Regions from separate parts of the Bacillus sp. N5-665 genome, predicted to be linked through region 3. Evidence: riboswitches for the same ligand, from Rfam matches in the RefSeq annotation. Region 3 holds a riboswitch; each other region holds the start of a gene.
The links. A riboswitch is a leader RNA that binds a small molecule or an ion and turns the genes downstream of it on or off. The one in region 3 is predicted to bind S-adenosylmethionine.
Positions count from the first base shown of each region.

Region 1: linked by a shared signal. The riboswitch ahead of MNO09_RS14490 (M20 family metallopeptidase) and the one ahead of MNO09_RS23770 (Na+/H+ antiporter NhaC family protein) in region 3 are both predicted to bind S-adenosylmethionine.
Region 2: linked by a shared signal. The riboswitch ahead of MNO09_RS17345 (ECF-type riboflavin transporter substrate-binding protein) and the one ahead of MNO09_RS23770 (Na+/H+ antiporter NhaC family protein) in region 3 are both predicted to bind S-adenosylmethionine.
Region 4: linked by a shared signal. The riboswitch ahead of MNO09_RS29905 (ABC transporter permease) and the one ahead of MNO09_RS23770 (Na+/H+ antiporter NhaC family protein) in region 3 are both predicted to bind S-adenosylmethionine.

Region 1 covers NZ_CP093325.1:2,310,346-2,312,548, forward strand. The annotation lists gene MNO09_RS14485 (AAA domain-containing protein) at 1-848, shown strand, start outside; SAM riboswitch class I at 924-1,025, shown strand; gene MNO09_RS14490 (M20 family metallopeptidase) at 1,114-2,203, shown strand, end outside.
Region 2 covers NZ_CP093325.1:2,864,725-2,866,927, forward strand. The annotation lists gene MNO09_RS17340 (ABC transporter ATP-binding protein) at 1-410, opposite strand, end outside; gene MNO09_RS17345 (ECF-type riboflavin transporter substrate-binding protein) at 421-969, opposite strand; SAM riboswitch class I at 1,108-1,223, opposite strand; gene MNO09_RS17350 (aspartate/glutamate racemase family protein) at 1,377-2,057, shown strand; gene MNO09_RS17355 (macrolide family glycosyltransferase) at 2,107-2,203, opposite strand, start outside.
Region 3 covers NZ_CP093325.1:4,137,032-4,139,234, reverse strand. The annotation lists gene gltP (glutamate/aspartate:proton symporter GltP) at 1-471, shown strand, start outside; gene MNO09_RS23775 (ribonuclease FAU-1 family protein) at 538-1,056, shown strand; SAM riboswitch class I at 1,177-1,282, shown strand; gene MNO09_RS23770 (Na+/H+ antiporter NhaC family protein) at 1,377-2,203, shown strand, end outside.
Region 4 covers NZ_CP093325.1:5,339,035-5,341,237, reverse strand. The annotation lists gene MNO09_RS29915 (hypothetical protein) at 1-456, shown strand, start outside; gene MNO09_RS29910 (DUF3951 domain-containing protein) at 475-636, opposite strand; SAM riboswitch class I at 819-924, shown strand; gene MNO09_RS29905 (ABC transporter permease) at 1,059-1,976, shown strand; gene MNO09_RS29900 (ABC transporter permease) at 1,994-2,203, shown strand, end outside.

The sequences.
Region 1 (2,203 bases), 1.8 Mb from region 3:
GATTTAACATTATGTCTGGTTTAGTAGCGATGCAAATGATGTTAATCGGACTGTTAGATGGTGTTCAATCGATCGGTGTTGTTACACCTTACAGGGCACAATCCCGCTTTTTATCAACGTGTATTAGAGAAATGTTGCAGAGAACGAAATATCAAAACATACCAGTTTTAGCGGCAACAGTTCATAAATTCCAAGGTTCTGAAAGAGATATGATGATATTTGATACAGTGGATAGTTATCCGCAAGAACGTCCTGGCGTGTTATTCTTTGATCACAAAAACCATCGCCTCGTCAATGTAGCCGTAACGAGAGCGAGAGGGAAGTTCATTCAATTATCAGATTGCCATTATATGCGTAAAAACCTTTCGAGAAAACAAGCGTTATCACAATTAACAGCTCATATAGAACGGCACGGAGATGTGTATGATCGCACGACATCAAGACAATTGTGGGAACGAAAAATTTCGAAACGTTTACGCTGGTTTATGGAAATGAATCTTGAAGAGCCGAAAGGGTTATTGAAAGATATTTTAGCCGCAAAACGAAAAATTATTATTTCGCTTCCAAGTACAAAGCAAGTGGATAAACGAGTATGGCAAGCGTTAATGCGCACAAATGCGCAAATAACAGTGTATAGTGATGGACCAGTTCCGTTAAAAAATGTAAAGTTACAAAGACAAAATAAAGCATTCCCGTTTATCGTAATCGATGATGAAATCTTTTGGGCAGGAGCACCGCTCACATCTCAAATGATGTTTGAAGGTAGTATGGAATTTCCGTACGTATGTGCAAGATTACAAGCACCGGAAACAATTGGTGTGTTAAAAGGATTTTTAGATATTCGGTAAATTCGGATAGGAATTCCTTGACTTTTAATCGGAATGAACTTAGAATGAATGTAATTTAATATAATCTTATGAAAATTCTTATCACGAGAGGTTGAGGGACTGGCCCTATGACACCTCGGCAGCGGATTCTTTATGAATACTGTGCCAATTCCAGCAAGGTAACTTGAAAGATAAGAAAGAAGCTCATTTTGACTGTATATACAGAAGCCTCTTTCTATCTTTTAGAAAGAGGCTTTTTTACGTGAAAATATAAGGGGGAAGAAAAATGGGAGCGACTGGAGTAACGTCACAAAGAAAAACAATTGAAGAGAGTATTGAAAGAAATAAGGAAAAGTACATAGAAACAAGTCACGATATTCATGCGAATCCGGAGATTGGTAACCAAGAGTTTTATGCATCAAGAACGTTGAGTTTATTATTAGGAAGCGCAGGATTTCAGTTACAACACAATATAGCTGGACATGAAACAGGTTTTATCGCGCGAAAAAGTTCAGGAAAACAAGGGCCAGTTATCGCATTTTTAGCTGAGTATGACGCTTTACCAGGACTCGGTCATGCATGTGGTCACAATTTAATTGGCACAATTAGTGTTGCGGCTGCGATTGCATTATCAGAAACGCTTGAAGAAATTGGCGGGGAAGTTGTCGTGTTTGGTACTCCAGCTGAAGAAGGAGGACCAAATGGTAGTGCGAAAGCGAGTTATGTAAAAGCGGGGTTATTTAAAGATATTGATGCGGCACTTATGATTCATCCGAGCGGAAAAACAGCGCCAACGAGCCCTTCACTAGCAGTCGATCCACTTGATTTTCATTTTTACGGAAAAACAGCTCATGCCGCAGCTTCACCGGAAGAAGGAATTAACGCATTAGATGCGATTATTCAGCTGTATAACAGCATTAATGCACTTCGCCAGCAACTTCCGTCAGATGTGAAAATTCATGGCGTTATTACAGAAGGCGGAAAAGCACCTAACATTATTCCTGACTACGCCGCAGCAAGGTTCTTCATCCGCGCAGCAACGCGAAAAAGATGTGCAGAAGTAACAGAAAAAGTAAAAAATATCGCACAAGGAGCAGCATTAGCAACAGGTACGAAAGTGAAAATTCATCAATTCCAAAATGAAATCGATGAACTACTCGTAACAAAAACATTTAATGACGTCGTAGCCGAAGAATTAGAATTACAAGGTGAAGACGTAAATCGGAAAGAAAGATTTGGCATCGGCTCAACAGACGCAGGAAACGTAAGCCAAGTCGTACCGACCATTCATCCGTACATTAAAATCGGTCCAGACGATTTAATTGCGCATACGAATGAATTTAGAGAAGCAGCACGTTCAGAATTAGGAGATAAAG
Region 2 (2,203 bases), 1.3 Mb from region 3:
AAAGAATGCATCTTTACCTTTTTTAATGAGTCTGAAACAATTTTTTTCATTTCATTTTGATTTACACATTCATTTTCTAAATAAAAAGCTACATCTTCTTCTACTGTAAGACCAATAAATTGAGCATCTTGATCTTGCAAAATTGTTCCTACCTGTTTACTCTGTTCAAAAACACTGCCTTTCCTCGGATCTTTGCCGGCAATTAAAATATTACCAGTACTAATCCCCCCATAAGAAAAGGGGATTAGCCCATTGATACAATGAGCTAAAGTTGACTTCCCTGAACCACTTCGTCCAGCAATTAGTACTTTTTCTCCAGGGTATATATGAAATGTAATGTCTTTTACAGTAGGCTGCGCAGCATGTTCATATTGAAAGCTGAATTGTTCAAAAGAAATAATTGGTTGCATGTTAACATCCCTACTTTTCAATTTTTAAATGTGTATGTTTCTTATTAGATTTAGCTAGACCTATTGTAATTGGCAATCCAAGAACTAGAAATACAATAACATCAGCAATTGTTGCTCCTAATACTTGTATAACAATTTTGTCAAATGGTTCTCCCATCACAATAACATCGAATGCCCCAGCAAATATAATAGCAATGACAATACCAATTAACCCAGTAATGGCTAAATAAGAAATATCCCGCTTATTATACATACCGTTTTTCACACTAAAGCTAACTCTTTTTTGAATGAGTCCCATTGCAAAGCCGATAATGCCTGAACTTATAACCCAACCCCACCAAATACCCCATCCAGCGATTGTATCTGTTACTGTATGACCGATAAGTCCTATTAAAAGTCCTGCTACTGGACCAAATAACGCTCCAAAAACGGTTAAAATAGCTAATGCAGGTTTAATAAATGTATTTGGTGCAATAGAAAATCCCCAAAGTCCTAATATCCCGTATAATGCTGCTCCAATTCCGATTGCTACTACTAACTTTGTTGATAATTTGTTCATTACAATTCCCCTCCCATATTAGTCAACTTTTATTACTCTATATTTATTTTGAAAATGAATTATGCATCGACACTCCCTTTCTATACAACAAAAAATGACCCCTTACATAAGAGGTCATTTTCTTCACGTTCAAGAATCCTCTTATCTTCCAAAAAACACATCGTGTCCTCTGCGGAATTAGCACCTTCCTATAAATTTATATAGGGGTTGCTGAGGTTTCATAGGGCCGTTCCCTCCACCTCTCTGGATAAGTATTAATTTGTAATTCGTATTATGGCACTAATAAGTATAAATTTCAACACTTTTCTAATTATTTTTATTTTTTGTTTAACGGTACGTTTAAACCATTGTATTCTTATCGGAATTGTGAAATAATGAATTCAAAATAGTTACGGGAGGAATGTACGATGAAAGTAATCGGTTTAATTGGTGGACTAAGTTGGGAATCTACATCGTTATACTATAAACATATTAATACACTTACACTCTCTCAATATGATCAAAATGCAAAGCTTGTTTTATATAGCATGGACTTTGGTGAAGTAACTACTTTATTACAAAATCATCAATATGAAGAAGTGAAAAACGAATTAGTCACAGTTGCAAAAAAGGTTGAAAAATCCGGAGCTGATTGTTTATTAATGTGTTCCAATACGGTCCATTTATTTGCTGAAGAAGTAGAAAATGCAATATCTATTCCACTACTTCACATTGGTGATGTAAGTGCTAAAGAAATGGTAGAACAGAATATAAAGCGTATCGGACTATTGGGTACGAAACAAACGATGGAACAAGACTTCTATAAATCACGTCTAACAAATTTTAATATTGAGACGATCATCCCAAATGAAGAGGAAAGAAATTTTATTCATCATGTTATTTTAAATGAATTAAGTAAAGGAATTATTTCAGAAACATCAAAAGAAAAACTTTTACAAATTACAAACTCATTAATTCAAAACGGCGCAGAAGGTATATTGCTAGGCTGCACTGAAATACCATTGCTCATTTCCCAAAACGACCTTACTGTACCTGTTTTTGATACCGCTTTTTTACATGCAAATACTGCTGTGCAGTTTGCAGGATAATAATATAAAAGCATAACGGTTAATCCTCTATGTTTTTATATTGTCCACACTATTTATTTAAAAGAGATTTTATAACTGTAATTGCTTCTTTAGTACCAACACATTCTAAAAAACTATCATTCAGTTTTCGTATACCATGTTTATAC
Region 3 (2,203 bases):
GCGAGTTCAGAAACAGTTTTACCGAAAATCATGGAGAAAATGGAGAAGTTCGGTTGTCCGAAAGCAATTACATCTTTCGTTATTCCGACAGGTTATTCATTTAACTTAGATGGATCAACTTTATATCAAGCAATTGCGGCTATTTTCCTAGCACAAATGTACGGTATTGATTTATCTATTACACAACAAATTACATTATTACTTGTATTAATGGTTACATCAAAAGGTATCGCAGGTGTACCAGGCGTATCATTCGTTGTATTATTAGCGACACTTGGTACAGTAGGTATTCCACCTGAAGGTTTAGCATTCATCGCTGGTATTGACCGTATTTTAGATATGGCTCGTACAGCAGTTAACGTTGTAGGTAACTCTTTAGCAGCTGTAGTTATGTCTAAGTGGGAAGGTCAGTATGACGCTGAAAAAGGACAAGCTTATTTGAAAGAAATTTCTAATAAGCAAGCAGCTTAATTATAATTTGAACAAGCTCTCACATAATATGTGGGGGCTTTTCTATATAGAAGGGAAGCGGACGTAATGAAACGTAAATATGGTGACGGTTCTTCGTGGAAGCGACTAATAGAGAAGGATTATACGGTTAAGCAAGTAGAAGAAGGAATGCTAGGAATATTAGACATAAAAAAGGTAAGAGAACCTAGTTGTAAAGAATATGATGGTAAAAAACTTTGTATCGCAGAGAATCAATATACGTGGATTCAATATTTCATAGACGGGAAAAACTTTGCGATTACAGCTATGTTAGATGATCAGAAAAAATTAGTGCAATATTACATCGATGTGGCGAAAGAATATAAAATTGATGACCGTGGTTTACCGTATTTTGATGATTTATATTTAGATGTAGTGTTATTACCGAACGGTAAGATGTATGTACTAGATGAAGATGAGCTAGAGGATGCCTATAAAAGTGGCGATGTTACAAAAGAAGAGTACGAGTTAGCTTGGTACACTACGAAATGGATAATAGATGCAATAAAAAATAGTGAATTTTATTGGATTTCAATATTGGAAGAAGAAATCAAAAAGTTAAAATGATTGTTGTATTCAAATTTTTTCATAATTACCAAAAAAATCTATACAAAAAATAATTGACTTTTGTTTTGTAAGCGAGTAAAGTTAGGGAAGAAATTATTATTAAAAAATAAATATGAAACCTTCTTATAAAGAGAGGCGGAGGGACTGGCCCTACGATGCCTCGGCAGCGGACTCGATTTCAGAGTGCTGTGCCAAATCCAGCAAGCATGTGCTTGAAAGATGAGAAGAGTGTTTCTTATAGATGTATAAGACCTCTTCTCATTGGAAGAGGTCTTTTGTTATTCATTAGAAAAAGGTTGAAACTAGGGAGAGATGGTACTTTGAAAGAAACGAGAGGAAATGGTTTGGCTTTATTACCACTTGGGATATTTTTGGCGCTATTTATTGGTTCTGGAATTATTACAGGTGATTTCTATAAATTGCCGATACTTGTAGCAATTTCAATTGCTGTAGGAGTCGCTTTAGCAATGAATCGTAAAGAAAGCTTTAATGTAAAAGTAGAACGATTCGCTAAAGGTGCAGGGAACCCGGATATTATGATTATGGTTCTGATTTTTGTACTTGCAGGAGCGTTTTCTGAAACAGCAAAAGGGATGGGTGGCGTTGATTCTACAGTTAATTTAGCGTTATCCATTTTACCGCAAGGATTTATTGTAGCTGGAATTTTTGTTATAGGGGCATTTATTTCATTAGCGATGGGAACTTCAATGGGAACAATTGCTGCATTAGCACCAATTGCTGTAGGTATTAGTGGGCAAACTGATATCTCAATTGCACTTACGATGGCTACTGTTGTTGGCGGGGCGATGTTTGGTGATAATTTATCATTTATTTCAGATACAACAATCGCAGCTGTACGTTCACAAGGAACGGAAATGAAAGATAAGTTTAAAACGAACTTTTTAATTGTATTACCAGCAGCTATTATTACAATTGTACTATTAGTAATCGTTACTTTAGGAAGCGACACGCAGATTAAAGCGCATAGCTTTGACTGGATAAAGATTTTACCGTATGCAGGAGTACTTATTACAGCATTGCTTGGTTGGAATGTACTTATTGTGTTAACTGGTGGAACTGTACTATCTGGCGTTATCGGTCTTTTAGATGGGAGTTACACATTAGAGAGTTTCTTTAAAAGTGTAAC
Region 4 (2,203 bases), 1.2 Mb from region 3:
GCAGGATGTAATGGAAATAAAGATACGAAAGAACCGAAAGAAAAGGTAGAGCAATCTACTGAGCAAACAGAAGAGATGAAAGAATACCGTGCAGTACATGAAAAATACGATATGAAAATGAATAAAGAAATTAATAAAGCACTACAGTTATTTGAAGTGGCAAAAGAAAAGGGCGGTAAGGAAATAACGAATGCTAACTATAAAGAAGATGTGCAAAAAGTAACGACTAGCATGCTAGAAGATATTGATAATATACGTAAAGAAATTCGTGTTCCAAAGTCGAAAGAGCAAGAACATGAGGTATACGCTGGTTTCTTGAATGAATCGGAACAAGCAATGAAAAAATTACAGAAGTTAGCTAAAGAAGAAGACTCATCATTGATTCGTGATATAGAAATTAACTTTGCAACAGCATCAACATACTATAAACGTTTTCAAGCAGAAACGAAAAAATAACCTTGCGCACGCGCAAGGTTATTTTTTCTTCTTACCATCTCCGTCTTCATTCTCGGATACTAATACATTCTGTTCTTCGTGAAATGCAGAGGTTATTTGTCCGGTAATATTATCGAATGGAGTATAAAAAGAAATGATACGTTTCTTTTTAATAAAGAGTTTATCCCGTAAAACCCCCACTGATTAAAGTTTCACTTTATAGAAGCCGATGATGACAAGTATAACGGATTGTTAAGGGTAACTCTATAGTAGTAAGAAATAAAAACTGATTTTTCTAAATATATCCAATTTAATTGACTTTTCATTTTTTCAGAATTATAATTCAAAATATACAATTTGAACCAAATAATAATATAGCAATTTACTTATCCAGAGAGGTAGAGGGACTGGCCCTATGACACCTCAGCAGCGGGTTCTGTAACAGGAACACCGTGCTAATTCCAGCAAGCAAGTCTTGAAAGATAAGTGATGGGCCTTCGTTTATTCAGCCTTGATCTTATTTTTTAAGATCAAGGCTTTTTGTGTTTTAAGAAGCGGAAAAGTAATAGGAACAAATATGTCAATAAAACAAAGTAAATACATTTGTTTAGGGGGTTATTGAAGTGTATGTTATTAAAAAACTATCGGTTATGGTGTTCACGCTATGGGTCATTACAACAGTAACATTTTTGATTATGCATATCATTCCAGGGGATCCATTTTCATCAGATGCGAAAATCTTTCCTGAAGAAGTGATACAAAACATGAGAGCGAAGTATCACCTTGATGAACCGTTATGGAATCAATATGTTGCTTATTTAGATGGCGTAGTTCATTTTGATTTTGGTGAATCTGTTCAATCCACAGGTCAAGGTGTATCAGAAATTATAACGACAGGATTTGGTCCATCAGCGATTATTGGTTTACAAGCACTTGTTATTTCATTATTAGTCGGAATTGCAGCAGGTACATTTGCAGCTCTATATCATGGGAAAGTAATTGATTATAGTGTGAGCTTACTCGCGATTCTCGGTATTTCTATTCCAAGTTTTATTTTAGCACCACTATTTATACAAGTATTTGCTATTCAATTTGAACTTTTACCAGTAGCGTCTTGGGGCACATTCGAACATACGGTATTGCCATCCTTTGCATTAGCGTTAGGACCAATCGCGGTTATTACAAGATTTGTTCGCTCTAATATGATTGAAGTTTTGCAGAGTGATTATATTAAGCTAGCGAGAGCGAAAGGCATACCAATTAAGAAAATCATTATAAGACATGCTCTTCGAAATGCGATTGTTCCAGTACTTACATTTGTTGGACCGTTAATGGCTGGACTTTTAACAGGGACTTTCGTTATTGAAAAAATATTTTCCATTCCTGGTCTAGGAAAATATTTTGTAGATAGTATTTTTAACCGGGATTATCCGGTCATTATGGGAACAACGATTTTCTATAGTGCATTATTAATTTCTTGTATTTTCATTACAGATATTATTCACCGTATTGTTGATCCGCGTATTCGTTCTATTACGTAAGGAGGGGGGACATTTAAATGGGAGCTTATGAAATCAATAAACAGTTATTAACGAATGAGGAGAAAAAAGAATTAACGATAAATAAAGATCAGCAAACGATTAGTCGAAAGAAGGAAGTGTTTCGCAAGTTTATATCAAACCCTATAGCAGTTTTAGGGGCAGTGACGTTATTACTAATTATTATTTTCTCACTGGTTGGCGAAAGTTTAACGTCATTTACTGCGAGT